One region of the Bradyrhizobium quebecense genome, then DNA from elsewhere that is predicted to be linked to it. Evidence: riboswitches for the same ligand, from Rfam matches in the RefSeq annotation. Region 1 holds a riboswitch; each other region holds the start of a gene.
What was found. A riboswitch is a leader RNA that binds a small molecule or an ion and turns the genes downstream of it on or off. The one in region 1 is predicted to bind cobalamin.

Region 1 (7,754 bases):
GCGGTCGCAACATAGACCGGCTGACCTGGAAAGCTGCGCGCGCGCAATTCGGCACGGCGGCTTTTTCCGGACCGGGCTCCGCCGGTGATCAGAATGACGGCCATAGGGGCTCCTGTCGCGAACCGGTATCCGCTTCGCCTCGAAAACGCTCTAACCACCAATCGCGGCAAAAGACAAAGCCGAAATCCGCTATGGAGGGCTTGCACTCGGCCGACGTCTTGCGCATCAGGGGGATCGCGGCGAGGAGAGGTGCGTGGGTTTTGCGGGAGCAATGGCGGTGGCGATGGCTGTGGACGTCTTGATCGGCTGGCCGGATTGGCTGTTTGCCCGCATCGGCCATCCCGTGACCTGGCTCGGCCGGCTGATCCATCTCGTCGATACCGCCTGGAACCGTGCCTCCGATCCGCCGGCGTTTCGGCGCATCGCCGGTGTCGCGGCTGTCATCCTGGTGATCACGCTGGCAACGGCGCTGGGTTGGGCCGTGCAGTCTTTACTCCCATCCGGATGGGTTCGCGTCGTCCTTGTCGGCGTGCTGGCGTGGCCGCTGGTGGCGCTGCGCTCGCTGCATGACCATGTCGCCGCGGTGGCACATCCGCTTGTGTCCGGCGACATCGGGGCCGCGCGTGCGGCGGTCGCACAAATTGTCGGACGTGATCCCGCAACGCTCGACGACGCCGGCATCGCGCGCGCGACCATCGAGAGCCTTGCCGAGAATGCATCCGACGGCATCGTGGCGCCGGTGTTCTGGGGGGCGCTGTTCGGCCTGCCGGGAATCCTTGGCTACAAGGCGATCAACACACTGGATTCCATGATCGGTCATCGCACCGAGCGGCATGAAGCCTTCGGCTGGGCCGCTGCGCGGATCGACGATCTCGCCAATCTCGTTCCGGCACGGCTGACCGGACTGCTGTTCGTGCTGCTTGCACCGCGCTTCTCGCAGGCGTGGTCCTGCATGCTGCGCGATGCGCGGCACCATCGCTCGCCGAATGCGGGCTGGCCGGAAGCGGCGATGGCCGGCGCGCTCGGTGTGCGGCTCAGCGGGCCCCGCATCTATCACGGCAGCGTCGCGAACGAGCCCTGGCTGAACGAGGGGGCGCGCGATCCGGCCGCCGCTGATGTCCTCACCGGGCTGAAACTCTATCGTTACGCCATGATGCTGTTGGCCGCTGCGTTCGTGGCCCTGGCGCTGGCGTGAAGGAGCGGCGCATGCGCGAGCATGGCGGAAATCTCGATGTCGCCCAGCAGCGCTTCGGCGGCGCCGCGGAAGACTGGATCGACCTGTCGACCGGTATCAATCGGGTGCCGTATCCTGACGTTGATGTCGTGCCGCGGCAGTGGAGCGCGTTGCCGTCGCGCTCCGATATCGAGTCGCTGCACAACGCCGCGCGGCAGGCCTACCGCACCGACGCGCCGATCGTGGCGATGAGCGGTGCGCAGGCCGCAATTCAGTCGTTGCCGCATCTGGCGCCGCGCGGGCGAGCGCGGATTCTTGCACCGACCTACAACGAGTATGCCGGGATGTTGTCGGCGGCCGGTTGGGATGTTGCCGAGGTGTCCGATCTCGCAGCGCTTGCGGGAGCGGACATTGGCATCATCGTCAATCCGAACAATCCCGATGGCAGACGCCATGATCGGCACGAACTGCTCGCGCTGTTGCCGCGCGTTGGCCGGCTCGTGATTGACGAGAGTTTTGCGGACGCTGTACCCGACCTGTCAGTTGCAGGAGAGGCCGGACAATCCGGGCTCCTGATCCTGCGCTCATTCGGCAAGTTTTACGGACTTGCGGGCTTGCGGCTCGGCTTCGCTATCGGCAGCGAGCCGGATATCGCTGCGCTTGCGGCGATGGCGGGCCCATGGCCGGTTTCGGGTGCCGCAATTGCGATTGGACGGCGCGCGCTGCTCGATCGCGACTGGGCGAGGGCGACGACCGCACGGCTGGCGGACGACTGCGTCAGGCTCGATGCGGAAGCGCAATCGCTGGGCTGGACGCTGCTCGGCGGCACGTCGCTGTTTCGTCTCTACGAGACCGGCGACGCGCTGGCCGCGCAGGACAAGCTTGCCCGCGGCCAGATCTGGTCGCGCGTCTTCCAGCAAAAGCCGGGATGGTTGCGCCTCGGTCTGCCGGGCAGCGAGGCCGAATGGTCCCGTCTTTCCGCCGTGTTGTCGCGTTGATGGTTTAGCGCGCCAACGCGAGCAGGCCTTCCACATCAAGATGGGTCTCGATGTGCTCGGCAAGCGCGTCAAGCGCGCTCTCGACCCTGGCGTCGTACGGCTGATCCGCCGCAGGGATATCGAGCTGCGCAAGGAACGCCTTGCGAAATCCGTCCGAGGTGAACAGGCCGTGCAGATAGCTGCCGTGAACGCGCCCGTCACGCGACATGGCGCCTTCCGGCGAGCCGTCAAGCATTGAAAAGGGCCGCGCGCGATCCGGGCCGCCGGTGTGTCCGATGTGGATCTCGTAAGCGCTGATCGGTTGATGGGTCGCAGCATGCATCGCGCTGACGCGGGTCAGCGTCTTCTGTTCGGTCATAACAGTCGTGACATCGAGAAGCCCGAGGCCAGGCGTTTCGCCGGCGAGCCCCTCGATCCCGTCGGGATCGGCGACGCTCTGCCCAAGCATCTGGTATCCGCCGCACAGCCCAAGGATATGGCCGCCGCGGCGATGATGCGCCAGCAGGTCGATGTCCCAGCCTTGCGCGCGCAGGAAGGCGAGATCGCCGCGGGTCGATTTCGAGCCGGGCAGGATGACGAGCTTCGCGTCGCCCGGAATGGCTTCGCCCGGCCGCACCATCACGAGATCGACGCCGGGTTCGAGCTTCAGCGGATCGAGGTCGTCGAAGTTGGCGATCCGCGACAGTGCCAGAAACGCGATCTTGCACTGACCGGGCTTGCGCGCCTCGCCAAGCCCGAGCGCGTCTTCGGCCGGAAGCTCGCCGGCGCGAACGAACCAGGGTAGCACGCCAAAGCCGCGCCAGGCGGTGCGGGCTTCGATCAGCCGGTAGCCGTCGTCGAACAACGTCGGATCGCCGCGGAATTTGTTGATGACAAAACCCTGGATCATCGCAGCATCATCAGGATGGATCACCGCCTGGATGCCGACGAGCTGCGCGATGACGCCGCCGCGGTCGATGTCGCCGACCAAGACCACGGGCACGCCAGCTTTGCGCGCAAAGCCCATATTGGCGATATCGGACTTGCGCAGATTGACCTCGGCCGGGCTGCCGGCGCCTTCGACCAGCACGAGATCGGCGCGCTCTTTCAGGCGCCCAAAACTCTCCATCACCGCGCCCATCAGCGACGGCTTCATGGCGGCATATTCGCGCGCGCCTGCGGTCGCGATCCGCTTGCCGTGCACGATGACCTGGGCGCCCATATCGGTTTCCGGCTTCAGCAGCACCGGGTTCATGTCGGTGTGCGGCTCGGCGCCGGCAGCGAGCGCCTGCAATGCCTGCGCGCGTCCGATCTCGCCGCCGTCGACGGTCACGGCGGCGTTGTTGGACATGTTCTGCGGCTTGAAGGGCAGCACGCGCAGGCCGCGTCGTCTCGCGGCACGCGCGAGGCCGGCGACGATGAGCGACTTGCCCACGTCCGAGCCGGCTCCCTGGATCATCAATGCGCGCGCCATGGTGATGTCCGTCAGAACTCGACGCCCGGCTGGGCCTTGATGCCGGAGCGGAACGGATGTTTCACCAATGTCATCTCGGTGACGAGGTCGGCGATCTCGATCAGCTCCTCCTTGGCGTTACGCCCGGTGAGCACGACATGGGTCATCGGCGGCTTCGACGTGGTCAGGAACTCGACGACATCGGCGATCGCCAGATAATCGTAACGGAGCGCGATGTTGATCTCGTCGAGCACCACCATCCGCAGGCTCGGATCCGCGATCAGCTGCTTGGCTTTTTCCCAGCCGGCCTGCGCTGCCGCGATGTCGCGGGCGCGGTCCTGCGTCTCCCAGGTAAAGCCTTCGCCCATCGCGTGGAATTGACAGAGATCGCCGAAATGCCCGGTGAGCAGCCGGCGCTCGCCGGTATCCCAGGCGCCCTTGATGAATTGCACCACGGCGCAGGGAAAGCCGTGCGCCACGCAGCGCACGATCATACCGAAGGCGGAGGAGGATTTTCCTTTGCCGGCGCCGGTATGAACGATGATCAGGCCCTTTTCACTGCTTTTGGTCGCCATGATCTTGTCGCGGGCGACCTTCTTTTTCGCCATTTTGGCCGCATGCCGCGCATCCAGCGAAGGGTCGGTGCCGACGTCGCGATCGTCAGCGTCGTTTCCATCAGAAATCATCACGTTCCTTCGGCTTGACAAGTGCGAGGCCAGGACGAATGGTGACCCCGCGTTGGTTCCTGTCCTACGACAGGCGAAGAGGGAATGCGATAGGGCTCGGACCGCGAGGTTTGCCCGAAGCGCAGCCGCCCCCGCGACCGTGACCGGAGAGATGCCCAAGCCACTGATTCCCTGATGGAGTCGGGAAGGTGGGCATCACGGGAGAAATCCTACTCCGCAAGCCGGGAGACCTGCCGACGCAGTGTGTTTGAGACCGGCGGACGGGGTGTTCCGCGACGGGGAACGAACCTGTTCACGTCAGGTTCGTGTGCCTCATCGCTTCCCGCAGTCAATCCAGGAAGGGCGATGAGCGTTACACTTCATGTCTGTATCACCTGTCGCGCAGGCCAGACGCTGGCCGAAGGCGAGCCCGCGCCCGGTGCGCGCCTGCATGCCGCGCTTGTTGAGGCCGGCGTGCCCGACGACGTCAATCTGGTTCCGGTCGAATGCCTGTCGGCCTGCAGCCAAGGCTGCTCGGTCGCGCTCAGCGCGCCGGGGCGATGGTCCTATGTCTACGGCCGCCTGTCGGCTGATCATGCCAGGGATGTGATCGCCGGCGCCTCTGCCTATGCCGCCGCGCCTGACGGCATCGTGCCGTGGCGCAGCCGCCCGGAAATCTTTCGCAAGCAATCGCTTGCCCGCATTCCACCCATCGCCGTCGTGCCGGAGGCCGCAGAATGATGACGCTCGCCAAGGTTCCGGTCACCGTCGTGACCGGCTTTCTCGGGTCCGGCAAGACGACGCTGATCCAGCATCTGATCCGGAATGCCAACGGCAAGAAGCTCGCGGTGCTGGTGAACGAATTCGGCAGCGAAGGCGTCGACGGCGAGATCCTGAAGTCCTGCGCCGACGCCAATTGCCCGACCGAGAACATCGTCGAGCTCGCCAATGGCTGCATCTGCTGCACCGTCGCCGACGATTTCATCCCGGCGATGGAGCAATTGCTCGCGCGCCCTGTGAGGCCCGATCACATCGTGATCGAGACGTCCGGCCTCGCGCTGCCGAAGCCGTTGTTGAAGGCGTTCGACTGGCCGGAGATTCGTTCGCGAATCACGGTCGACGGCGTGATCGCGCTGGCCGACGCCGAGGCTGTTGCCGCCGGCCGTTTTGCGCCCGATCCCGCCGCGGTGGATGCGCAGCGCGCGGCCGACGACAATCTCGATCACGAGACGCCGCTGTCCGAAGTGTTCGAGGACCAGATCGCCTGTGCCGATATCGTGCTGCTGACCAAGGCCGATCTCGCCGGAGCCGAGGGGATCAAAGCGGCCAAGGCGGTGATCGCGGCCGAGATGCCGCGCGAGGTGCCGATGTTGCCCATCGTCGACGGCGCGATCGACGCCCGCGTGATCCTCGGTCTTGAAGCGGCGGCAGAGGACGACCTCGCGTCGCGGCCGTCCCACCATGATGGTGAGGACGACCACGAGCACAACGACTTCAATTCCGTGGTGATCGATCTTCCGGAGATTTCAGACGTCGATGCGCTGATCGCGTCGATCAAGGGGCTGGCACGCGAGCAGAACGTGCTGCGGGCCAAGGGCTATATCGCGGTCGAAGGCAAGCCGATGCGGTTGCTGGTGCAATCGGTCGGCGAGCGGGTGAGGCATCAATTCGACATGCCCTGGGGCGCGCGGGCCCGGCAGTCGAAGCTCGTCGTGATCGGCGAACACAGCGATGTCGATGAGGCCGCGATCCGGGCGCGACTAGGTGTCTGATGCACGTCGTCTTCCGCGAGAGCCGCGGCCTTGAGGAGACCGCGACGCCAAGGGACCTCGGCCAGGATCCGGCCGATCTCGTGGTGCTGTCGTTTTCCGACAGCGATCTCGCCGCGTTCGCGGCCGGCTGGCGGCGGGGCCGCGCCGCGCTGCCGTCGCTGCGGCTCGCCAATCTCGCGGAGCTGCGCCACCCGCTGTCGGTCGATACCTATATCGAGCGGACACTGTCGCAGGCACGCGGCATCCTGGTGCGGCTGATCGGCGGCGAACCCTATTGGTCATACGGGCTGGCCGCGGTGCATCGGTTGGCGAAGGAGCGCGGCATCGCCCTGGTCGTGCTGCCGGCGGATGGTCGCGACGATCTGCGGCTGGATGAATTCTCGACCTTGCCGGTCTCGACGCTGCGCCGCCTGAAGGTGCTGTGCGACAAGGGCGGCCCCGTTGCCGCGCAGGCCGTGATCGCGCAACTGGCGCTGGCGTCCGGCCTCTATGCCGGGCCTGTCGTCGGCGAGATCGATCTTCCCGAGATCGGCGTCTACGATTCGCGGCGCGGTGCCGTCGCGGCGCTGCCGGCATCGGATGGCCGACCGCTTGTGCTGGTGACCTTTTATCGCTCCTATCTGGCGGCCGGCGACACGGCGCCGGTCGATGCGTTGATCGAGGCTTTGCGCGAAAAGGGATTCGATGCCCACGGCGTGTTCGTCACCTCGTTGAAGGCGGCGGGGGTGGCCGATTGGCTGCGCGTTCAGTTCGCGCAATGCAGCCCGGCCGCCATCGTCAATGTGACCGCGTTCTCCGCGGCGGGTGACGACGGTACGACGCCGTTCGATGCCGTATCGTGCCCGGTGTTCCAGGTCGCTCTGTCCACGGCGCGGCGCGAGGATTGGGCCGTGTCGCTGCGCGGCCTGTCGCCCGGCGATCTCGCGATGCATGTGGTGTTGCCGGAGGTCGACGGCCGCCTGTTCACGGGCGTCGTGAGCTTCAAGTCGCCAGGCGAGCGCGATCCCGATCTGCAGTTCGCGCATCTTGCGCATCAGCCGGATGCCGAGCGCGTCGCAGCGGTCGCCGCGCACGTAGCAGCCTGGCATCGGCTTGCCGGCAAGCCGGCGCAAGAGAAGCAGCTCGCGCTCGTACTCTCGAACTATCCCGGTCGTCCGCATCAGATAGCGCATGCCGTTGGTCTTGATGCGCTTGCCTCGCTGGAGCTGTTGCTGACCGATCTTGCGGCCGCAGGCTTTGACCTTGAGCCGGTGGGGCCGCTGGGAGACGCGCTTTTGCACCGGAAGCTGACATGGGACGTGGCCGAATATCGCGCAGCGATCTCCAGCCTCCCGCAGCAGCTCCAGGACGATCTTTCGCGTGCATGGGGCGCGCCGGAGGATGATTCCGACTGCCGCGACGGCGCGTTTCATTTCGCGGCGATCCGGTGCGGCAAGTCGATCATCGCGGTTCAGCCGGAACGCGGTGAGGTCGGTCAGCGCGATGCCGACTATCACGATCTCTCGCGCACGCCGCGCCATGCCTATGTCGCGTTCTATCTGTGGCTCAGGCAGCAGGGCATCGATGCCGTCGTCCACATGGGCGCGCATGGAACGCTGGAATGGCTGCCCGGCAAGTCGGTTGCGCTGTCATCCGCATGCTGGCCGGAAGCGCTGATCGGCGATCTGCCGGTTGTCTATCCCTTCATCGTCAACGACCCCGGCGAGGCCGCGC
Region 2 (7,754 bases), 2.3 Mb from region 1:
ATATCGGGTGCATCATGGCCGCCGTAGCCGACCGCGATCCCGCGCGTGGGGCCGCGGCCGGAGAACGCGCCGCCGGGATTGAGCGACAACCAGCCACTGAACATCCAGGTGAAGACGAAGATGCCGCCGACGAGGCCGGCAATATGATGCCAGGCCATCCAGCCGCGATAGGGCGAGACGGCGCCATCTGCGTAACGGCGCGTCAGCCGCAGGCGCAGAATGCCGATCCAGAATCCGGTGACGGCGACGACGAGGCAGATGCCCGATATCCACAGCACCACGTCCCGCCACAACGGCCCGTCCTTGCGCAACACGGTCGGATAGATCCAGTGCGGGATCGAGCCGAGCCAGTTCCAGACGCGCTCTCGCCGCGTGGTGTCGAGGGCGATCTCGCCGCTGCGCGACGAGACATAAAGTTCGGTGCCATCGGCGTCGCCGAGGCCGATCAGATAGAGCGGCCGCAGCGGATCGAAGCGCGCGGTGACCGTCCATTGATCGCGCGTCACGGTATCGAGCAGTTGCGGCTGCACGGCACGCGGGTGATGCCGGGCAACAGCAAGCGCCTGGTCCGGCGTGACCCGGTCGATGACGCTGCCGTCGATCGCCGAAATGGTGACGGCGGCCCCCTTCCATTCGGTCACGCGATAGACCGGAACGTCGTCCAGCATCGAGAGCCGGAGATCGCGTGGATAATGTTCCGTGCCCGCGATCGCCATCGCACGATCAGGTGCGATCTGTACCTTGCTCCAAACGATGCCAGGGAGCGCGGACAGGCGCTCGTCGTCAGTGAGGCGCGGAAACGCCACGGACATCATGACGAGGCCGGAGATGAACCACATCGCGAAGAAGAGACACGTCGCAATGCCGATCCAGCGATGGACGACATAAAGCCATCGACGCGCTCGCCGGATCAGAGCGTTGCGCATGGTCAGAACTTCACGTTGACGGACAATTCGGCGGTGCGCGGCATGCCGAGCAGCCACTGCCCCGTCCCGTTCGAGGTCACCGCGTAGACCTTGTCGAACAGATTGTAGACGCGGAACGCGACCGTGGTGCGATCATCCGGCTTCCACCTGATGCCGCCATTGACCACATTGTAGCCCGGCCGCAATTGCGTGTTGGCGAGATCGGAGTACATCGCACCGACGATCTGCACGCCGCCGTAGACCGACCAGTTGGGCGCGAAGTCCCAGGTCAGCCAGACGTTCGAGACCTGCTGCGGCACGTTGACCGGAACATTGCCATTGTAGCTGACGACCTTTCCGCCGACCACTTGGCTGTTGTTATCGTATCGGGCGCGCAGCAGCGCAAGATTAGCGTCGACGCGCCAGCCGTCGTTCAGCGCGAGCCCGATCGTTCCTTCGACCCCGCGGGATGATTGCTGGCCGATTTGCAGTGCAAGGCCGGCGGTTGGATTGCTGGGATCGGGAATGGTCAGGCCGGTCTTGACGATCTCGTAAGCAGCCAGCGTCCACTCGCCGCGGCTGCCCCAGAACGACTGCTTGACGCCGATTTCGGTCTGCTTGCCGGTCGCGAGTTGGAAGGTTTTCTGCGAGGTCGACAGCGAGATCAGGTTGCTGACCGGATCGACGCCGACCGCGTACTGACCATAGAACGCGAGGTCCTTGATCGGCTCGTACACCAACCCGGTTCGCCAGCTGGTGCCCGACAGCGTGGTTTCAAAACTGTTCGCCGGCGTCTTGTAGTCGGTGCGATCGACCTCGGGACGATCGTACCGGACGCCGGTGACGAGCGACAATTGATCGGTCAGCGACAGGCGATCTTCGGCGAACAGCGCGTATTGATTGACGATCGCGTTGAAGCCCGGCGTCGTCGCCGTGGTCGTCGCGAAGAACGATCCGGGATCGAACACGTAAGGATTGACCGTCGACGCGCCGCCATAGGGCGAATTGTTGGTGTGGGTGAAGTCGATCCGGTTGACGTCGAATCCGGCGACAAACTGGTTTGCAAGTCCGAAGACGTGACCGCTGAAGGTCGCATCCATCCGGTTGCCGAGTTGCTTCTGGTCGTGGAAGATCTCGATGTAGCTGGAGCGGTCGATCAGCTGGGTCTTCGGATTGAAGGTGTAGTTTTCGATATCGCGCCAGTGCCGCTCGCTGGTCAGGTAATACAGCGTATTGTTGATCTTGATGCCGTCGGCGACGCCCCACTCGGTCTTGAACTGGGTCCAGCTGTCCTGGTAGCGGATCGCGCTGTCCAATGCGTTGTAGTTCTTGAAGCGCAGCGCGTCCTGGATCGAGCCGTTGATCAGCGGCGTGCCGAAATAGCGCGACGGGCTGCGGTCGCCGTAATCTTCCGAGAGCGTGAAGGCGAGATTGTCCGACGCCTGCACCCGCACGGCGGCGGAGACCACCGCATTCGATGTCTTGTCGCGATCGACCCAGCCGTCCGACATGTTGCCCGTGGCGTTGATGCGGTAGGACACATTGGGATTGATCGGACCGGTGCTGTCCACCGACAGCCGTCGCGTCATGTTGCTGTCGAGCGAGACCTCGGCCTCGTTGTAGGGCGTGCCCTGCGGCTTTTTCGGAACGACGTTGATGACACCGCCGATCGCGCCCTCGCCGTACAGCACCGAGGCCGGACCGCGCAGCACTTCAACGCGTTGGGTCGACCAGGTGTCGTAGGGGAACGTCAGGGTGCCGGAGCCGATATAGAAGCGCGTGCCGTCATACAGCGTCATCACCGAGTTGCTGCCGGCAAAGCCGCGGGTGCTGAACGACAGGCCGCCATTGCCGGGCGCCGGCGTTGCGATGAACCCGGCCGCATTCTGCGTGACGGCATCAAGCACATTGTGCTGGCCGCGTTCGGCGATGGTCTGCGCCGTGATGATCTCGACGCTGGCCGGCGTCTGCAGCGGCGTCAGATTGAGGCGACTGCCGGTGCCTCCCTGTATGGTGGCGTTGAGCGTCGGCGATGCCGATCCCGATGCGCCCGACGCCGCGGGGCGCGGCGCGCCAGCGGTTGCCGCAGCCGTTGCAGGTCTGGCGCGCGGCCGCGACGACGTCGCCGAGTTGCGGCTTCGCGCCGCGGGCTTGGGCTCTGCGGATGTCGAGGGTGCGACCTCGATCGGATCGAGCGTCGTGGGTGGAGACGTTTGTGCCGAACCTTCAGCCGGCAGCAGCAGCGATGACAGGGAGCAAACGAGACCGAGGCGCCAACGGCGCGCGGCGGGAGAGGACGGAGACATGAAAGGACTCGCGGTAACGTGGCACGTCACCGCGAACGCGGACTGGCGCATTGCCCCAAAGGCAGTGCTCCGATCCCACCAGGACGCCCCCGCCCGATGTGCTCGCGTGTGACCACGACTGACGGCAGGTCTCCTGGCTCACGGGTCATCGCCTGTCGACGCCTTCCCGGGCTTGATAGCCCAGTGGCAAATTGACGAAAGGCTCGCCGTTTACAGTTGCGGGGACAGCTGCGGCATTGGGGTTACCCTCGCACCGCATTCCCTTTTGATCCCCGAAGGGAACCGTCGGCAGAAACGATAGGTGGTGCGGGATAGGCTGTCAATTCGATGCGATTGTCGCACACATGCTTTGCGGGATGATGCTGCTGCGATGACACAGCGACAGCGCGGGCCGACGCGAGGATTCTCTATTCCGTCATCCTGTGGTGCGAGCGGAGCGAGCCTCGAAGGATGCACGGCCACGCTGACGGCCGTCGACCCTTCGAGACGCGCTTCGCGCTCCTCAGGGTGACGGGAAACTGGCTTCGCATCACCCTGCTTCGACACATCCCTGCATCACCTCATCGATCTCGGCCCGCGACAGAGCGCCCATCTCGGCGATGAACACGATTCGCGTGCGTGGCACGCCGGGTGCCGGCACGCCGCCCGCGGCCAATGTCGCGCGGCCGCCGGCGAGTTGAAACACCGTCAGCCGTCCGGGCTGCTCCACCGTCTCGAACAATCCCTTCGCCCGCGCCAGCTTCGGCGCCAGTTTACCGATTGCCTGCTGCAAGCGCGGCAACCGCACCGGCCGCTCCGATGTCCAGCTCAGCGTCTCGAACCGGTCCGCTACCGGCCGTCGCGGCGCGGTCTCGCGCGGCGCTGGCAACTGATCGAGGTCCGCGGGAAACAACAGCGCTGCCGGCACCTCGCCATGCAGCGCATCGACGACCACGGCCGCCGGACGCACTGCCCGCACCGCATCGCGGATCACGGCGCACGCGGCTGCATCGGCCAGATCGACCTTGCTCAGCGCCACCACATCGGCCGCCCGCAACTGCGAGCGCAGCAGCGCATCGTCCAGCGCGGCCACCGGCTGCGTCGCGTCGACCACGCACAGCACGGTCTCGAGCGGCGCCTCCTTCCAGATCACCGGGTCCATCAGGTTGCGCACGATGTCGGCGGGATCGGCGATTCCGCTGGTCTCGATCACGATGAATTCGGGACGCGGATCGCGCCGCAGCAAGGTTGCGAGCGTGCGCAGCAGATCGCCCTCAAGTGTGCAACAGATGCAGCCATTGCTCAGGCTGACCACGCCATCGCTGGCGCCGGCGATCAGCTCCGCGTCGATATTGATCGCGCCGAAATCGTTGACCACGGCGGCGATGCGCCGGCCTTGCGCATGCGCCAGCAGATGGTTGACGACCGTGGTCTTTCCCGCCCCGAGAAAACCCGCGACCAGCAGGATCGGGACCGGCACCTCAGCCCCCGGTGACGGGCCGGCGCACCGGCCGGCCGGGCCGTGCCGCGACATCGAGCACGCCATCATTGATCAGCGGCTGGCCGCTGACCACGAGATGCCGCACACCTTCCGCCGGGCGGTTCATCGCGGAGAAGGTCGCGCGGTCGCTGAGCGTCTCGAAGTCGAACGCCACGACGTCGGCATCGGCGCCGACCTGCAACCTGCCCTTGGCGCGCATCGCCGGCGTGCTCGCGGACAGAATCTCGGCCGGAATCAGCGCGCATTTGCGGATGCCCTCCAGCAGCGACACCTTCCGGCGCTCGCGCACCCATTCGCGGATGAAGCGGGTGAAGCAGCCGGCCGAACGCGGATGCGAGGTGGCATCATCAGGCAGCGGCCAAGCGTCGCCGGTGTAGGGGCGACCGTCCGACAACGTCCACGGCATCGCGTCGGACGCGATCGCACCGCCCGGATACAGCACCGCCATGTCGAGCAGATCGCGATGATGCGCGTTGTTCTCGATATCGAGCACATGCCACAGCACCAGCGTCGAGGGTTCCGCGGCCTGCGCCGCCAGCAGCTCCTCGCGGCTGCCGAAGCGGTGACCGTCGGTCACGCGCTGCACCGAATCGTAGCCGAGGCCGTTGCGCTCCTCGAATTTGGGATCGCTGAAGAAGGTCGCCGCCAGCACGGTCGAGCCGGTGCCGTAGGGATAGGCCTCCACCGTGATCGGCAGGCCCTGCGCCTGCGCCTTGGCGATCAGCGCAACGCAGCGCTCGATATCCGTCTTGCTCGACGAGTTGAAATGGCAGATGTGCATGTGCGCGCCGGTGGCGCCGGCATAGCCGATCAGGCGGATATAGGCCTCGGCCGCGCTCTCGGGATCGATGCGGGACATGTAGGCGACGTGGGTGAAGGTCGGCACCGCATGATCAGCGGCGAGCTGGCACACCGCGGTCAGTTCCTGCACGCCCGCGCCCGGCGCATAGGCGTTGAGAATGCCGATGCCGATGCCGCCCTCATTCAGTCCGTTGGCAAGGCGCGCGAGGATGCCGCCGACCTCGCTCTCAGTCGCCACGTTCTCGATCCAGCGGCGATCGCGCATCGCTGCGCCGAATGATTCCAGCGAGCTTTCCGCATTCGAGCCGGTCATCGCGCCGATCCGCGCGAACGCCCAGTTGGCAGCCGCGCCGTAGTTCAGCACCCGCCCCTTCTCGGCCTGGCGTTTGTACCAGGATGCCACCGGCAGCACGCCGGCCTCGAGATCGAGCGATGTCGTCACCCCATCGAACGCCTGCATGCGATCGGCCGGAATGGTCTGGCCATGCGCGTGCAGGTCGATGAAGCCGGGCGCCACCACGAGGCCGGTGGCGTCGATCTGCCGCTCCGCGCCGCCGAGCCCCGTGCCGACCGCGGCGATCTTGCCGTCGACGACGGCGACGTCGCCGATCGCGTCCATCCCGCTGGCCGGATCCACCACCCGGCCGCCGCTGATCACCAAACCACCCATCTCGCCACTCCCCGCATTGTCCGACACCGGCCGATCTCTTTTCGAGCACAGAGAAGCGCATCGCACTCATCGCAGCAACCCGGCAAGGGGTCGTGGCGACATGTTCTGACGGAATATCCGCCGCGCCGTGATGGCGATTGCAGAGAGCCCCTCGTTACGTTCCGGTTGCACGCCGCGACGGCAGCCCCCGCCAAAGATCGTTGCCGGGTTTGATGCGGCTCGCCACGAGTTTCGGCGGCGTGCGGTCCCTGGCGATCGCCGCTTCGACCGCGCGCTTGAGCCTGACATTGTCGATTTGCACCAGGAATCGCCGGATGACGGCATCCTGATCCGCGCCCTGACCGGAGATCGCCGCGCACAGGTCCGCGGTCGTCCGGCGGAAGAAGTGGAAGGCGTCATCGGCCGCGCCGCCCAGCCGATCGACCTCGCCGGCCGCATTAAGCGCCTGCATCCGATCGTCGTCGTCGAGCGTCACTGCGAAGCGCAGCACGGCAAGCTGCCAGGCACGGAGCAGCCTGCTCTCGGGTTTGGTCGCGTCCTCGCGCATCAGTCGAACACCCCGCGCGCCGATGCCCCTTCGGCCGTCGAAGGAGGTCAGGCGCGGCGCGACTATCCTTGCGCGGGAATAGGTTTTCGAGGGGAGCACGCGCTCGATCGCATAGGAATCGCATAGGCGGAGCGCACAGGGTCCCAATTCGTTCAAATCCCCTCGAACTGCAGTCGCGCCAGCCGCGCATAGAGGCCGCCCGCGGCGACCAGCTCGGCGTGGGTGCCCTGCTCGACGATCCTGCCCTGGTCCATCACCAGGATGCGGTCGCAGGACAGCACGGTCGCCAGGCGATGCGCGATCACAAGCGTGGTGCGATGGCGCATCAATTCCTCCAGCGCGGTCTGCACCAACGTCTCGCTCTCGGCGTCGAGCGCCGAGGTCGCCTCGTCGAGCAGCAGCAGCGGCGCATCGCGCAGGATCGCGCGCGCGATCGCGATGCGCTGGCGCTGGCCGCCGGACAGCGTCACGCCGCGCTCGCCGAGCTGGGCGTCGAAGCCGTCGGGCAGCCGGCGCAGGAATTCGGTGGCATGGGCGAGCTCGGCGGCGCGCTCGATCTCAGCGTCGGTGGCGTCGGGCCGGCCGAACCGGATGTTGTCGCGGGCGCTCGCGGCGAATACCACGGAATCCTGCGGCACCAGCGCGATCCGCGCGCGCACGTCGGCCGGATCGGCCTGCCGGATCGGCACGCCGTCGAGCGAGATGATGCCTGATTTCGGATCGTAGAAGCGCAGCAGCAGGTGGAACAATGTGCTCTTGCCGGCGCCGGACGGACCGACGATCGCGACCTTCTCGCCGGAGCGTACCTCCAGCGATACGCCGTCGACGGCCAGCGCGTTCGGCCTAGTCGGATAGGCGAAGCTGACATTGTCGAAGCCGACATCGCCCCGCGCGGGCTGCGGCAGTGCGCGCGGCGAAGCGGGAGCCGCGATCTGCGGCCTGACGCGCAAAATCTCGAACAGCCGTTCGGCGGCGCCCGATGCGGCCGAGACCTCGCCCCAGACCTCGCTGAGCTGGCCGAGGCCGCTCGCGGCGAAGGCCGTAT
Region 3 (7,754 bases), 2.7 Mb from region 1:
GATCGACCAGGTCTGTAGCGCGGCATCATTATAGGTCGAGGCGAAGCTGATGGTCGGCGCGGTGCCGAAGAAGCCGCTTTGCGTCTCGCGCTGCCGCCAGCCGCCGTCGACGATGAGGTCGACGCCATTCATCAGCGTCTTGGTGAAGCCGGTGGTGACGCTGGCGGTTTGCTGGTTGGCATAGTCGAATGGCGTCGCTGCTCCTCTGCGATCGGTGAACAGCTCGTTGACGCCGATCGACGGATCGACCAGCCGTCCGCCGGGCAGGCCGAGCTTCTGGTCGCTGCCGGTGACGGTGAGGAAGGCCGTGAAATCGGATGTCGTGTAGTTGACGTTGCCGACGGCGTTGCGCTGGTTGAGCGCATTGTTGACGCGGTAGCCGTCGGACTTGATGCCGTTGCCGTAGAACGAGGTCGACCACGGGCCGGAATTGAGCGCCGCGGAGACCGCGGCCATGCGGGTGTTGAACGAACCGAAGCCGCCTTCGGCCCGGATCGTGGCCGGCGGGCCGCCGGCGCCGGTCTTGGTGATGATGTTGACCACGCCGCCCACCGCGTTGTCGCCGTAGAGCACCGCACCGCTGTTGCCGCGCGTGATCTCGATGCGTTCGATCGAATCGAGCGGGATCGTGGTGAGATCGAAGCCGGCCTTGTCGAAGTCGTTGAGGCGGCGGCCGTTGAGCAGGAACAGGGTGTTGTCGGAGGCGAATGCGCCGAAACCGCGCAGGTCGACCGCGGTCTTGGCGCCGTTCGGTCCGCCATAAAGCGATTGCAACTGCACGCCCGGTACCTGCGCGAGAATCTCCGGCAGCGACTGCACCGGCGAATGCGCGATGTCGTCGGCGGTGATCACGGTCGAGGAAGAGCCGACAATGCCCGCGAACTGGCGGCCACCTGTGCCGCCCGTTCCGGTGGCCGATCCGGTCCCTGTCGAGCCCGATCCGCTCCCGCTGCCCTGTCCTGTGCCCGGCGCCGGGCGGCGCGGGGCCGGCGCTTCGTCAGCGGCCGGCCTGGCGCGCGTGACATTCTGGTCGCCCGGCTTGGTGATTTCGATCGCCGGAAGTTGCTCGGGAGCGGGCGCCTGCTGCGCCCGTGCGGTCGAGATGATGATGGTCGGCACGATCATCGTCGACGCGAGCAGAAGCACGCGGCGGCGCCGGGAGGAAGAGTTGGAGAACATCTAAGTGAGACCTCGGTAACGTCAGTGGCACGTCACCGCGAACCAGTCTCACCATCGTGCTCGCAGGCCCAGCTGCTTGCAGCCTCAAGTGAAGCTCATGCCTGTACTCCCCGACCGGCATCTTCGCGTGTGACCACGGCTGACGGCAGGTCTCCTGGCTCGCGGGTCGTTACCCTTCGTCGCCTTCCCAGGACCGAGATTCCCAGTGGCCTGTGACGAAGGATTCACCGCATACAGTTGCGGGGGCAGCCGCGGCGTTGGGGAAGTTTCCCCGCACCGCATTCCCTTTTCATCTCATGAAAGAACCGTCATGTTCATCTAGGGTTCGGCCGGGCAGCAAAGTCAATCCGGCGGAGGTGGGGCGGCCGCCAGCTGGCCACGGTTTTTGTCGGGTGTCGCTTGTCTGCCACGGCGATCGCTGTAAGAGCATGGATCCAATGAGCGTGCAGGATTTTGCCTTGGCGGCCGAGGTCGCGGCGCGGCGCCGGTGGGGCGCCACCGCGGCGCTGCTCGCGCTCGTGGTCGTGCTGCTGGTGCTCTCGCTCGGCATCGGGCCGGTGCGGCTGTCGCCGCCTGCGGTGATCGAGGCGCTGTTCGGCGGCGGCAGCGACGTGGCGCAGGTGATCGTGCGCGAGATTCGGCTGCCGCGCACCATTTTGGCATTCGCGATCGGCGGTATTCTCGGGCTATCGGGCGCGGCGCTGCAGGGATTGCTGCGCAATCCGCTGGCCTCGCCGTCGCTGTTCGGCGCGCCGCAATCGGCGGCATTCGGTGCCGTGCTGGTGATCGCGCTTGGCCTCGCCGATGTGCGTTCCTACGCGCTGCCGGTGGTGGCGATCATCGCCGCGTTCGGCTCGGTGTTCGCGCTGCTGGTGATTGCCGGCCGCAATGCCGGGCTGTTGATCCTGATCCTCGCGGGACTCGCGATCTCGAGCTTTGCCGGAGCTGCGACCGCGCTGGTGATGAACCTCTCGAGCAATCCGTTCGTGGTGCTGGAGATCGCGTTCTGGCTGCTCGGCTCGCTGGAGGACCGCAGCTTCCAGCACGTGGCGCTGGCGCTGCCCTTCATCATCGCGGGTGCGGCCATCCTGCTCAGCCAGGCGAACGCGTTCCGCGCGCTGACGCTCGGCGAGGAGGCCGCACAGAGCCTCGGCGTCGATGTCGGACGACTGCGGCTCCTCGTGATCACGGGCGTCGCGCTCGGCGTCGGCGGCGCGGTCGCGGTCACCGGCACGATCGGCTTCATTGGCCTCGTCGCGCCGCATCTGATGCGCCCTCTGATCGGTCACGATCCGGCGCGGCTGCTGGTGCCGAGCGCGCTCACCGGTTCGGCGCTGCTGCTCGCGGCCGATATCGCGGTGCGCATCATCCCTTCGACGTCGGACATCAAGGTCGGCGTGCTGACCTCGATCATCGGCGTGCCGTTCTTCCTCTATCTGATCATGCGCGAACGCCGCGCGCTCGGCGGAGGCGTGGCATGACGCTGCTGTCCGCCACCGCGCTCAATGCCTCGCTCGGCAGCCGCAAGGTGTTGCACGATGTCTCGCTGTCGCTGGAAGCGGGCCATCTGGTCGCGCTGGTCGGCCCCAACGGTGCCGGCAAGACCACGCTGCTGCGCGCACTCGCCGGGCTGATTCCATCCGACGGCGAGATCCGGATTGGCGGCGACGCGCTGGCGTCGCTTGCGCTGCGCGAGCGGGCGAAGCGTTTCGCCTATTTGCCACAGGGGCACATGGTGCACTGGCCGCTGCCGGCGCGCGATATCGTCGCGCTCGGCCGCTATCCGCATGGCGCGACCGATCCCGCGCGGCTGTCGCCGAAGGATATCGAGGCCGTGCTGCGGGCAATGCAGGCGGTCGACGTCACTGAATTCAGCGACCGCCGCGTCACCGAGCTGTCCGGCGGCGAGCGCAGCCGCGTCGCACTGGCCCGGGTGCTGGCGGTGGAGGCGCCGGTGATCCTCGCCGACGAGCCGACCGCCTCGCTCGATCCGCGCCACCAGATCGACGTGATGCAGAAGCTGCGCAACGTCGCCGATACCGGCGTGCTGGTCGTCGTGGTGACGCACGATCTCGGGCTCGCCGCGCGCTTTGCCGATCACGTGCTGGTGCTGTCGGACGGGCGGCTGGCGGCGCAAGGTGCGCCCGCTGAGGCGTTGTCCGAGAATGTTCTGGCCCGCGTGTTCCGGGTCAGCGCCTATCGCGCCGAATTTCAGCGCGAGGCCGTTATCGTGCCGTGGGCGGACGTGTGGTGAGGATGCGGCGTCTCGCAGCGGTGGCCGCAGCGGCATGGCTGATGCCGTGTGCAGCCGCGTCCGCCGCCGGCCCGCGCATCGTCTCGATGAATGTCTGCAGCGACCAGCTCGTGCTGTCGCTGGCCGACCCGGACCAGATCCTCGGCCTCAGCCGCTTTTCGCGTGATGCCTGGCAATCCTGGGCCGCCGAGCAGGCGCGAAACTATCCGCTTCTGTCCGGTGAGGCCGAGGATGTGCTGCTGGTCAAGCCCGACCTTGTCGTGGTCAGCCTGTTCGACAAGCGCGCGACGCGCGATCTCTTGAAGGCCAACGGGTTGCACCTGATCGAATTCACGGTGCCGCGCACGCTGGATGAGGTGAGGGACCAGATCCGCGCGATGGGCGACGTGTTGCAGCATCCGGATCGCGCGCGGGCCGAGATCGCGCGGCTCGATGCGGCGATCGCGCGGGCCCGGGCGGCGGCTGATGGTCATCACTATCGCGTGCTGCCGGTGGAGCGCCGCGGCTTTGTCGCAGGTCGCAGCAGCCTGATCAGCTCGCTGCTGGCGGCAACCGGCCTGAGCAACGTGGCCGGCGAACTCGGGCTCGACGCGGGCGGATTTGCTTCGCTGGAGGCAATCGTAAAACTGCGGCCGGATTTCATCCTGGTGTCGGAGGCCGGCGATCGTGCCGAAGACGAGGGCCGCGCCTTCCTGCTGCATCCGGCGCTGGAGCGATTCTATCCGGCCGACAAGCGGATCGTGCTGCCGGAGCGGCTGACCGTGTGCGGCGGCGTGATGCTGGCCGATGCGCTGGATCGGCTGACGGAGGAGCTCAAGCGGGTGACGCGGTAGGAATCTCTATCGTCATTGCGAGCGAAGCGAAGCAATCCATCCTTCCGCTTGCTGCAGCATGGATTGCTTCGTCGCTTCGCTCCTCGCAATGACGGGAAGTGACCTACCCTTGCACCACCGGCCCGCCGGCCTTCTTCCAGGCGTCGATGCCGCCTTCGATATGGGCGGTGTTCGCCAATCCCGCCTTCTTCGCGGCGGCAACGGCCATCGCCGAGCGCTCACCGAAGGCGCAGAAGAACACGACGCGGCGGCCGGTCGCGGCCGCGACTTCGCGCAGCATGCCGCCGGGCTGCAATGTGGCGCAAATCCCGGGATAGGGCGCGTGCAGGGCGCCGGGCAGCATGCCGTGCTTGGCCCGCTCGCCGCTCTCGCGCAAATCGACCAGCAGGATATCGGGCCGGCCGAGACTCGCGATGGCATCGCGCGCGCTGAGGGAGAGGCCTTCCCTGACAAGCTCGTCCTGGTGCAGGCCGACATGCATGTTGGCGGGTACCGCGACGTCCATCATCTTTGGATTCGGGAGATGAAGGTTGTTCATCAGCTCGACATAGTCGTCGATCGATTTCACCTGCAGCCGCGGATTGTAGCGCTTCTCCTCGCCGATCGTGGAGACGGTGTCGCCCTTGTAGTCATGCGCGGGGAACACCAGGGTTTCCTCCGGCAGCTTGAGCAGGCGGTTGAAGATCGAATCGTACTGCGCCCGCGCGCTGCCGTTCTGGAAATCGGTGCGGCCGGTGCCGCGGATCAAGAGCGTGTCGCCGGTGAAGACGCGGTCGCCCATCCGATAGCTATAGGAATCGTCGGTGTGGCCAGGCGTGTACAGCGCTTCGAGGCAGAGGCCCTCGATCGTCACCTTGTCGCCGTCGGAGACGCGCATCGACACCACGTCGGCCTTGCTCTGCTCGCCCATGATGGTGATGCACTGGGTGCGGTCGCGCAGCTCGCCGAGGCCGGTGATGTGATCGGCATGCAGGTGCGTATCGACGGCCTTGACCAGTCGGAGGTCGAGTTCCTGCAGCAGCTTGCAGTAGCGGTCGACCTTCTCCAGCACGGGATCGAGGATCAGCGCCTCGCCGCCGGCGCGGCTCGCGAGCAGATAGCTGTAAGTGCCGGACACGCTGTCAAAGAGCTGGCGAAAGATCATGACGGCTTACCTGTTCTCCGGGTCGAGTCACATGGAGGATATTATTCCATAGATAGGGTCGATTCAAAGCAAATCCATCCCCCAACTAAGCCCATCCCCGTCCTCCTGAGAGCCGCCTAGCGGCGTCTCGAAGGGTGAACGGCCCGGCTCCTTCTGCGGGAGGGGTTATGCGCGTTCAGGCGACGGCGGTGTTAAGGACGGACCAGTGTGTATCCGTTCTCGGTGAGAAGCAGGATCTGTGCGACGCCGACCTGCACGGGGTGGCGGCTGCGATGTAGTCCGGCCGCTTGCCGGTGTCGCGCTCGATCGTGTCGACGGTGTTGAGGCAGATGTCGACCCGCGCGCCCTGCGCGACTAGGCTCTCGACCAGCTTGCGGTTGGCATTGTCAGGCTTGAGCAGCTCGGTGCCCGGGCCGAAGGCGACGATCTCGACCGCGACCTTGTCGGGGTCGTAGTGCTTCATCAGATTGCTCGCGACGCTGATGACGAGGCCCTGCTTCTTCGGATCGTTGTCGGAGAGCTGCAGCACGACCTTGTGCTCGGCGAACGGCTTGTCCTGCAGCGGCGCGAGCTGGGCGCGGGCCGGCGGCGTTGCCAGCGCGACGGCCGTAAGGCCGAGCGCCGCGATGAGCGCGCGCCGCGTCATCCGTGCCTCGCAATGCCCGGGTTGTCCTCGACGCCTTTCAGCGTCACGCCGGGTTCGTCGCGGTTCGGCGGCCGGCCGGAGCGCAGATGCCTGGCCATGACATCCCATATCGGTGCGCCGTTCTGCTGGTTGACCGAGGCCCAGCCCGCGACCTTGTAATGCTTGCCGGCTTCGAGATGCTTGCCGTTGCCGAGCTTCAGCTCGGAAATGCGCTTGCCGACGGTCTCGCCCGGCGTGCAGGTGTAGGCGAGGCCGCCGACGCGGACCATGTCACCGCCCTGCTGATAATAGGGATCGACGTTGAACAGGTTGTCGCAGACGTCTTCCAGCACATCCTTGATCTGGCTGCCGGTCATCGTGGCGACGTAGGTCTCGGGATAGGTGATCGCGGTTTCCGACAGCACGTCTTCCATGGTCAGCGGCTGGCCGGCGAGTGTGGTGAGGCCCCAGCGGAAGCCGGGCGACAGCGCGATTTCGGCGTTGAGCTCGTTCAGCAGCGCATCGCAGATCAGCTGGTCGATGGTGCCGGAGAAATTGCCGCGGCGGTAGAGCAGGCGGTCGGCCGTGCCGAGCTTGTCGCTCCATTCGTCGGCATGCGGATCGCGCATCTTGTCGATCAGCGTCTGCATCGCCGGATCGGGCTTCAAGAGCTCGGCAAACACCGGCAGCAGGCGGTAGCGGAGATTGGCGACCTTGCCCTTCGTGAGGTCGAGATCGAGCACGCCGATGAACTTGCCGTTGGAGCCGGCATTGGTGACCAGTGTGACGCCGCCAGCATTGGTCACCGTGATCGGGATCGGGATCGCGTCATGGGTATGGCCGCCGAGGATGACGTCGATGCCGGTGACGCGGCTGGCGAGCTTGAGGTCGACGTCCATGCCGTTGTGCGACAGCAAAATCACCGCCTCGACCTTGTCGTTGTTGCGATGGCCGTCGACGAGCTTTTGCAGCTCCTCGTCGCGGATGCCGAACTTCCAGTCCGGCGTGAAGCGCTTGGGGTGGGCGATCGGCACGTAAGGAAAGGCCTGGCCGATGATCGCGACGCGATGGCCGCCGATCTCCTTGATGACAGACGGCTTGAACACCCGACCCGAGGCCGGATCGAACGCCTTGGCGTCGTTGAACGCGGCCTCCTCGGTCAGGAATACGTTCTGCGCCAGGAACTCGCCCTTGAAGCGGGAGAGATTGTCGCGCAGCACCTGCTCGCCATAGGTGAACTCCCAATGCCCGGTCATCGCCTCGATGCCGAGCAGATTGGCGGCCTCCACCATGTCGGCGCCGTTCATGGCGTTGGCAAGCCCGGTGCCCTGCCAGAGGTCGCCGCCGTCGAGCAGGATCGAACGCTTCTCGCCGACATCGGCGCGCAGCTTGTCGATCAGCGTCTTCAGATGCGCAAAGCCGCCGAGCCGGCCGAAGCGGACGGCGGCCTTCTCGAACTCGACACAGGTAAAGGCATAGGCATCGGCACTGTCGGGCCGGATGCCGAAGCGGTCGAGGAACGCCTTGCCGACCAGATGCGGCGGCTGGCCGGCCATCGCGCCGACGCCGATATTGACGCCGGGCTCGCGGAAGAACACCGGCTTGAGCTGCGCATGCGTGTCGGTCATGTGCAGGATGCGGGCGTTGCCGAAGCGTTCGAAGTCGTAGACGCTGGCGGTATCGGCACTGCGCGCGAGTCGGGGCAGGCCGGCCACAAGC
Region 4 (7,754 bases), 4.2 Mb from region 1:
CGAGTGGAAGCCCATGACGCCAAGTCCGACGGAGCGCTCGCGCAGGGCGGCGTAGCGGGCCCGCTTCATACCCTCCGGCGCCGTCGTGATGAAGTGGGTGAGCACGTTGTCGAGGAAGCGCATGACGTCCTCGATGAAGCCGGGTTCCTCATTCCATTGGTCCCAAGTCTCGAGGTTGAGCGATGACAGACAGCACACCGCGGTGCGCTCCTCGCCGCGATGGTCGATGCCGGTCGGGAGCGTAATCTCGCTGCACAGGTTGGAGGTCGAGACCTTGAGACCGAGCTCGCGCTGGTGCTTGGGAAGCGCGCGATTCACAGTGTCGATGAACAAGAGATAAGGCTCGCCTGTCTGCAACCGGTTCTCAAGAATGCGTTGCCATAGCTGTCGCGCGTCGATCTCGCGGACGACCTCGTTCGTCTTCGGGCTGCGCAGAGCGAACGCGGTGCCGGCGCCCACGGCACGCATGAACTCGTCGGTGAGGTTGATGCCGTGATGCAGGTTGAGGCTCTTGCGGTTGAAGTCGCCGGACGCCTTGCGGATCTCGAGAAACTCCTCGATCTCGGGATGCTGGATATCGAGATAGACCGCCGCCGAGCCGCGCCGCAACGAGCCCTGGCTGATCGCCAGCGTCAGGCCGTCCATGACGTGGATGAACGGGATGACGCCTGAGCTGACGCCGCCCTTCACCTTCTCTCCGATCGAGCGAACATTGCCCCAGTACGTGCCGATACCGCCCCCGTTGGAGGCAAGCCACACGTTTTCGTCCCAGGTGCCAACGATGCCTTCGAGCGAGTCGGACACCGAGTTAAGGAAGCACGAGATTGGCAGGCCGCGCGTGGTGCCGCCATTGGACAGCACCGGCGTGGCTGGCATGAACCACAGCCGAGACATCGCGTCATAGAGACGTTGGGCGTGCGCAACATCGTCCGCGAAGGCACAGGACACCCGCGCGAACATGTCCTGGACGCTTTCGCCGACGAGCAGATAACGATCGGTCAGCGTTAGCTTGCCGAACGCGGTCAGCAGGCCGTCGCGCGATCGATCGAGCGTGAGATCGGACGGCTTTGGCAATGGCGCGAGAGGCCGCGGCAGCGGAGGCGATGACGGCGGCGGCACAACACACCGCTGAGGCGCGGCAGACTTTGGCCGCGCCGGCCACGGCCGCACACTCGGCCACTCAATTAGATGACCATGCTGATTGAAATCGTAAGACGACGACATCGGCAACCCCGCGATGTTAGGGGGGGGAAGCCACGCGCACGACTTGCGAGGAGACGGGTCAAACGTCCCAGGCTGCAAGCGACGCACGGGGCACCCCGCCCGAGGACGTTCTATTCTGTCGCGGCAGGTCTCCTGGCTCGCGGGTCGCTGCGGCTGTCGGCCTTCCCGGTGCTGTCGCGGCCAGTGACCATTATGACAACCGCTCGCCGCTTACAGTTGCGGGGGCAGCCCCGGAATAGCCGTTACCGGCGCACCGGGTTCTCTCTTAGCTTCCACCCTACTAGATGCAGAATGGAAGACCGTGGCAGATCTACATACAGACGCCGCGCGTCGAGATTCGTCAAGGCTTGTGGCAGGGGAGTCGAGACGCAGGACGCCACGTCCGCTCCGGGTCTGGGCCCGCAACGCTGTGTTCGAGCAAATGCCCCCCTGCTTCGGCCCATTCCGTGAAAAGAGTGGCAGCATTTTGATTTCGATGCTCCGTCGCGATGACGGGTGCCTATGCGAGTCCGCGTTGGATAGGAATCCGTTCGGCGAAGGTTCCGGGCGATGCTGGCGAGGGATAATCTCATGACGCGCAACGTTTGGCTTGCAATTCAAAGCGGTCGAGAATGCGATGCGCCAGCAAGGTGTTGCTCTTCTTGTGGAACTGGCGTGAGGTGCGTCCCTGCCATGATCGTGCGATCTCGGTGGCTTGCCGCGCGCGCCAGATCGAGCGCGATAGCTCCACAAATGCTTATGGTACCACTGAGCCTTCAACGCGCAACAGTCGCCGTCGCGCTTGCTGACGTGGCCAAGTGTTTTGGCGCCATGATTTACCAGAGCTCCGATCGCAGTAATGACCGTGCCGGCATACGGTTGTCCTCACTTGCGTGGTCATGGATGAAGCCGCCAAGGAGGCTCGATCTTAGTCAGCTTTTCGCAAGCTGTCCCTGCTAGCATGAAGCGGATAGGTCATCTCGCGGCGACGCCGCTATCCGGGTGTTACGACATGAACGCAGCCGATATTAATGCAACAGCGCCGCAGGTTGGCGCCCCCTCCGACACCGCCGAGAGCGGCGGCGATGACACGCGTGCAGCGCTACTGCGCCGAGCATTCGAAAAGGCTCTCGTTTCCGTCGCCACGCAAGTCATAAGCGATTCCCAGTCGGATATGGATGAGGCCATGAGCGAGCTTGATGATGGGTGAGCCGATGCTCGGCGCCACATAGAGATACAGCCCGCGTAGTGATCGAATCGAAGACGTGCCAAGTGAAACTTGGCACGTGCCACCAGTTAGATGCGCATTCAATGATCTCAGATCCGAGCTGCGAGCGGGTCCCGCGAATCCGAATGCACCGGGATCTTTTTGGCGGCGGGCTGCTGCGATTTCCTTTTAACGTCCCTAGCAGCTTACTTGTAAGCGCGATTTTCTTCGCACGCCGGCGGTTTTGATGGATTGCCCTGGTATCGGGCGATACCGAGCCGTTCAGGCAGTGGCGGCTTTGTGGAAGTTGAAGGGCAGCAGGTCTGTAATATCGGCGTCGCCGGCGCGCTGAGGCAATTCGGTGAGGACGTGGCGCAACCACGCTAACGGCTCGACACGTGAGGCGCGGCAGGTCAGCATCAGGCTATAGACGACGGCACTGGCCTTGGCTCCGTCCACGGTATCGCTGAACAACCAACTCTTCCTGCCAGTTGCAAAAACCCTGATGTCGCGCTCCAGAAGATTGTTGTCAATCGGCATGCTGCCGTCCCCGGTGTAGCGCGTCAGATATTCCCATTGGTTTCGGGTGTAGGATACGGCGTCGCCGAGCTTGCTGTCAGGCAAGACCTTCGGGGCCATGTCATCGAGCCATACTTTGAGAGCATTGAGGATGGGGACACTATGTTGCTGGCGGAAGCGGCGAATGCAGTAGGCCTGTGTTTCACCCTTCTCCGGTATTCCGTCCCACGCCCGCCTTTCAACCCGGTAGAGCTGTTCAAAGAACCGCAGCGCTTGCTCGGGCGGACCGCCGCCCTTCTTCCTGGCTTTGAGGGCATCGACAAAGCGCCGCCGGGAGTGGGCCATGCATCCAATGTGGGTGGCCCCTTCCAGCGTGCGCCATGCGGTATAGCCGTCACTCATTACAATGCCACGGTAATCGCCGAGGAAGGCTTGCGGGTGGATTTGGCCGCGGCCCGGCTGATAATCCAGAAGAACGATCGGCTCGTGGCTGCCCTTGCCGCTGCGATAAGCCCACATGTACGATGTGCTGGTGGCCCGTTTGTCCTTCTCCTTGAGGACCTGAACCGTTGTCTCGTCGCCATGGATGAGAGGTTGTGATCTGAGCCGCAGCTTCAGGGCGTCGTAGATGCGATGCAGATGCTTCTCGCTCGAGCCAATCACCCAGTGGCCCAAAGCGCCGCGGCTGACAGGAACACCTGCACGTTCGAAGGCCTGCGCCAGGCGGTAGAGCGGCGTGCCATCGACATATTTGTGAACCAGCGCGAACGCCAGCGTCGAGGGCGTGGCAACGCTGCCCGGCAATGGTTGCGGCGGCATCGGCGCGGTCACGACAGGGGCGTGGATCCCGGTGCGATCGCAATGGCGGCACGCATATTTGAAGCGCACATTCTGTAAAACCTTCGCCTTCACCTCGATATGAAGTTGCTCGGTGACAGCCTCGCCCATGCGATGCATCTGGCCACGGCAGCAAGGACACGCCTTCTGATCGTCGGACAGGTCATACTCGACGCGCTCACGAGGCAGGTTCCCCGGCAGCGGCTTGCGGCCGCGCTTCTTTCCCATTGTGTTTTCGACGGGTGGCAAGCCCGTGTCCGGAAGTTCGGCGATATTGTTCGTTTCACTGCCGGCGTCCTCCTCATCGGAGGCCTGCTCGGCTTCATTGAAGAGACGATCAACATGCTTTTCGCTGCGCGGCGCAAAACGATGCAGGCGTGCCAGCGCCAGTTCTTCCTCGAGCTTGGCGACGCGGTCGGCGAGTTGATGGTTCTCCGCCTGCAGCGCAGCAATGCGTGCCAACAGCACTTCAACACTCGGATCGCCGGTTCGATTCATCGAATTCTTGAATCTGAACCGTACCGACGCGTCAACCGCTCAACTCGAGAGCTCAGCCGGCAACCTGATATTGCCGCACCGGATGGCGGACCATCGCATCGATATCGATGCCGTCAAGGATCCAGTGCAATTGCTCCGTCGTCAGCGTGACGATCGCCTCCTGGCGGCGCGGCCATCGGAACCTGTCTTCGGTCAGCCGCTTCAGGACCAGTACAAAGCCGGACCGATCGAAGAACAGAAGCTTCATCCGGTCGCAACGGCGATTGCAGAACGCAAAAACCGCCGGAGTGAATGGATCGAGCGCCATCGTCTCCTGGACCAGGACCGCAAGGCTGTTGATGCCAGCCCGGAAGTCGATCGGCTCACGGTGCAGATAGACCTGCAGGTCATCGCCCAGTCTAAACATCGCCCAGCGCTCCGATGATCGCCGTCAATGCATCCACATCGCCGCATTCCAGCGCGAGCTTCACGCCATTCGGCAGCGACACGCTCACTTTGGCCGGAGAACAAAAAGCTGGAGTCCCTTTGGGTTCCGAACCACGCACTTCATCGTAAGCCGGCAAATCAACCGTCGCCACGCTGTCTTTTCGCGACAGGTCCCGCTCGGACTTCCCCTCAAGCTGAACCGGGATGAACGCCGGGCGTGAGGACGGCGGCAGCGACCTGGTCGCGCTGTGCTTCTTGATCCACTTCCGAAGGAGGTTCGCGTTGACCCCATGTTCGAGTGCAAGCCTCGATACCGAAACCCCAGGCTCAAGGCAGGCCGCGACAAGACGCTCTTTCGATGCCGCCTCGTAGCGCCGGCGACCGTTCCGGCCGACAAGCCTGACCCGCAGTTTCTGATCATCGTCGCTCATCACAAGGTGTCCACCTATTTTGGTGGACACCTCATGCATCAGGACTCTCAAAAGCAAAAGGTGCGGAGAAATTCGCGCTTACGCTTACTTTGACGGGAATGGCGATGCTCAAAGCCCATAGCGCCTCCGGCTTCCTGAGAAGCTGATGGATGTTCGGGGGGGCGCAAGGGTTCACGCCCGGCTTCGGAGGCTAAAGACAGGCAGAGCTCAACGCGAGGCAGGGCTTGTGCTTTTGAGCCGAGGGTAGATCGCGCTGTCGAGGCAGCCCTCAATCCAATTTGCGATCTTGACGGGATTTTCACTGCGACGCTTGCGTCGGCATGACTTTGAGATGCAGACAAACCTGAGAGCACCGTTCCTGTGCAGCGCCTCCATCGCCGACAACGGGCGGGAACGCGCCACAGCAATTCTGGCCGGGTAGCCGGGCCTGGAGGCCCTCCGCCCGTTTGTCGGGGCGAAGGCTGCGATTGCCGAGACAATCTGACTGTTACCGTCGATCCTGAATCGATAGATCGCCAAGCTGCCCTTCTCGCGGCCGTTTGGCGAAAATGAAAGGCGGGCGCTAGCGCCCGCTTCCACGAGTTTCCGACACGCCCCGGGGATCGGGCCTCATGCCGGCTGTGCATGGCGATGGAAAATGCGCTGGAACATGCTCTCGTGCATCATCGTCTTGAAATCCGGTGGCGCATCCGGGTTCTCATTGTGGTTGATCACCGCCTGCGTCACCTTTCGTCCGGAGTTGTCAACCCACCCCTGAGTTGTCTCATGGATTGTCTGAGCGCCATCGGACGTCAGCTGATCAAGCGTCCGCCCAGCATTAGACTGCGTGACCTTCAGATTGTTCTTCCCATCCTTGTCGTCACCGAGCCCCTCCACAACCATGGCATTGTCGCCGTTGGTGATGGTGAGCTTCGAGGAGATGGTTTTTCCTTTGCCATAATCGACCGTGTCCACCGTGATCTTCGTGCCGTCGTCGAGCTGGAAGGTCATACCTTTCTTGAAGTCGAAATCGTCCTTGCCGTCGCCATTAGCATCGACGTGAGGATCGCCGTGGATCCTCGAGACATGGCCGGTCTGGTTGTTCCTAACGGTCCAGGTGCCGTCCTTCTCATCGGCTGTGATCGTATACTTATCACCAAGGTTGATCGTCGCCTTGCCGTCCTTGACCTCGTGCGACCACACTGGCGCTGGCTGAGATGACGGCGCTGGCTGAGAGGACGGCGCTGGCGCCTGAGCGACGGCAAGCGGAACCATCGCAAGAGGTGGCGGTGGAGGAGGAACGAAGAACACGGGTGTTGCAGTGGCAGGCGTTGCGCTTGCAGACTGGTAGCTGCCCGGCGCGCGACCCTGTTCGCCGGCATCGATACTCGCCTGATTCACCACGCCGCCGGCGCCATCGACCCAGCCTTGGCCGCTCTCATGGATCGCCTGGGCACCATCGGGTGTCAGCTCATCAAGAGTCATGCCAGCATTGGACTGGGTCACCCTCAGATTGTTTTTGCCATCCTTGTCGTCGCCGAGCCCCTCCACAACCATCGCGTTGTGACCGTTCGTAATGGTCAACTTTGAGGAGATGGTCTCACCATTACCGTAGTCGACATTATTGACGGTAATCTTGGTCCCATCGTCGAGCTGGAAGGTCATATCTTTCTTGAAGTCGAAGTCATCCTTGCCATCCCCGTCCGCGTCAACATGGGGATCGCCATGGATCTTCGTGACATGGCCGGTCTGGTTGTTGCGAACGGTCCAGGTGCCATCCTTCTCATCGGCCGTGATCGTATATTTGTCGCCGAGGTTGATCGTGGCCTTACCATCCTTGACCTCATGCGTCCATACCGGATCGACGGAAGGCTCCAAACCCGAACTTTGCTGGCTCAACAGCATGGAAGGAGGAGGCGGCGGCGCCATCATGTACATGGGAGCAGCCACAACTGGAGTGACGACCACCGGAGCGACAACGACGGCAGCACCTGCCGGCAGGTACTGGTAGGCACCTGTCGGGGCATACTGCCCCAACAGCGCGCCGAAAGCGGGGCTGGCAACCACCCCGTCAGACCCCACTCCATTCACCGTCGAATCGAGTGCGCCGACCACGGGGAGACCGGCCACGGGAAGATACGCCATTTAGTTCACTCCTGTTGCATCGAAGAAAGCGGTAAAATTGCGAGCGTTGCGCTCAATCAACTAGGAACCATTTTAGAACGCACCCCTGCCCGATGGGGAGCGAATGGATGCTTCTCGCTGCCGGCGCCGGCAACCCTGATGAGCCCCACCCCCTCCTCTCGTCGGTTTGGCACGAGCATGTCGCACGCATCCAAGTTCCAAGACTGTACCAGCAGTACCTGTCGAAAAGCTGACGACAACAAACCATCGACTGAACATCACAGCCCTCGTCAGCAGACACGGGCTGGGGATCGCATGATTGCTCGCAGCCGCCTTCCACGACAGACCACCTTTAGGGAATATCCACGCTCGCCGATCACCGGCAACATGCAGTCTCGCACCCGACGATCGACTGTCCGATGTCAGCTACACTGAGTAGGCCCTGTTCCTTGCGAGGCCTCAATAAGCGACGAGGTCTCACCGCGAAGCCGCCAGTCGCCCCGTCGGACCAGGAAAGCCCCCCCCCCCCC

Region 2: linked by a shared signal. The riboswitch ahead of HU230_RS37760 (TonB-dependent receptor) and the one ahead of HU230_RS06915 (DUF1636 family protein) in region 1 are both predicted to bind cobalamin.
Region 3: linked by a shared signal. The riboswitch ahead of HU230_RS35930 (TonB-dependent receptor) and the one ahead of HU230_RS06915 (DUF1636 family protein) in region 1 are both predicted to bind cobalamin.
Region 4: linked by a shared signal. The riboswitch ahead of HU230_RS27325 (ribonucleoside-diphosphate reductase subunit alpha) and the one ahead of HU230_RS06915 (DUF1636 family protein) in region 1 are both predicted to bind cobalamin.

What each region holds. Positions count from the first base shown of each region.
Region 1 covers NZ_CP088022.1:1,484,316-1,492,069, forward strand. Annotated here, with positions in the region: gene cobU (bifunctional adenosylcobinamide kinase/adenosylcobinamide-phosphate guanylyltransferase) at 1-104, opposite strand, end outside; gene cbiB (adenosylcobinamide-phosphate synthase CbiB) at 272-1,195, shown strand; gene cobD (threonine-phosphate decarboxylase CobD) at 1,207-2,172, shown strand; gene HU230_RS06905 (cobyric acid synthase) at 2,177-3,625, opposite strand; gene cobO (cob(I)yrinic acid a,c-diamide adenosyltransferase) at 3,637-4,290, opposite strand; cobalamin riboswitch at 4,327-4,542, shown strand; gene HU230_RS06915 (DUF1636 family protein) at 4,636-5,010, shown strand; gene cobW (cobalamin biosynthesis protein CobW) at 5,007-6,041, shown strand; gene cobN (cobaltochelatase subunit CobN) at 6,041-7,754, shown strand, end outside.
Region 2 covers NZ_CP088022.1:7,891,718-7,899,471, reverse strand. Annotated here, with positions in the region: gene HU230_RS37765 (PepSY domain-containing protein) at 1-926, opposite strand, end outside; gene HU230_RS37760 (TonB-dependent receptor) at 929-3,211, opposite strand; cobalamin riboswitch at 3,318-3,513, opposite strand; gene HU230_RS37755 (CobW family GTP-binding protein) at 3,741-4,670, opposite strand; gene HU230_RS37750 (amidohydrolase family protein) at 4,672-6,162, opposite strand; gene HU230_RS37745 (hypothetical protein) at 6,317-6,709, opposite strand; gene HU230_RS37740 (ABC transporter ATP-binding protein/permease) at 6,862-7,754, opposite strand, start outside.
Region 3 covers NZ_CP088022.1:7,513,592-7,521,345, forward strand. Annotated here, with positions in the region: gene HU230_RS35930 (TonB-dependent receptor) at 1-1,179, opposite strand, end outside; cobalamin riboswitch at 1,307-1,504, opposite strand; gene HU230_RS35935 (FecCD family ABC transporter permease) at 1,617-2,660, shown strand; gene HU230_RS35940 (ABC transporter ATP-binding protein) at 2,657-3,433, shown strand; gene HU230_RS35945 (ABC transporter substrate-binding protein) at 3,436-4,266, shown strand; gene HU230_RS35950 (MBL fold metallo-hydrolase) at 4,370-5,410, opposite strand; partial or broken gene HU230_RS35955 (DsrE family protein) at 5,602-6,056, opposite strand; gene soxB (thiosulfohydrolase SoxB) at 6,053-7,754, opposite strand, start outside.
Region 4 covers NZ_CP088022.1:5,664,289-5,672,042, forward strand. Annotated here, with positions in the region: gene HU230_RS27325 (ribonucleoside-diphosphate reductase subunit alpha) at 1-1,074, opposite strand, end outside; cobalamin riboswitch at 1,330-1,543, opposite strand; gene HU230_RS27330 (hypothetical protein) at 2,216-2,413, shown strand; gene tnpC (IS66 family transposase) at 2,693-4,264, opposite strand; gene tnpB (IS66 family insertion sequence element accessory protein TnpB) at 4,317-4,670, opposite strand; gene tnpA (IS66-like element accessory protein TnpA) at 4,663-5,121, opposite strand; gene HU230_RS27350 (DUF1521 domain-containing protein) at 5,731-7,245, opposite strand.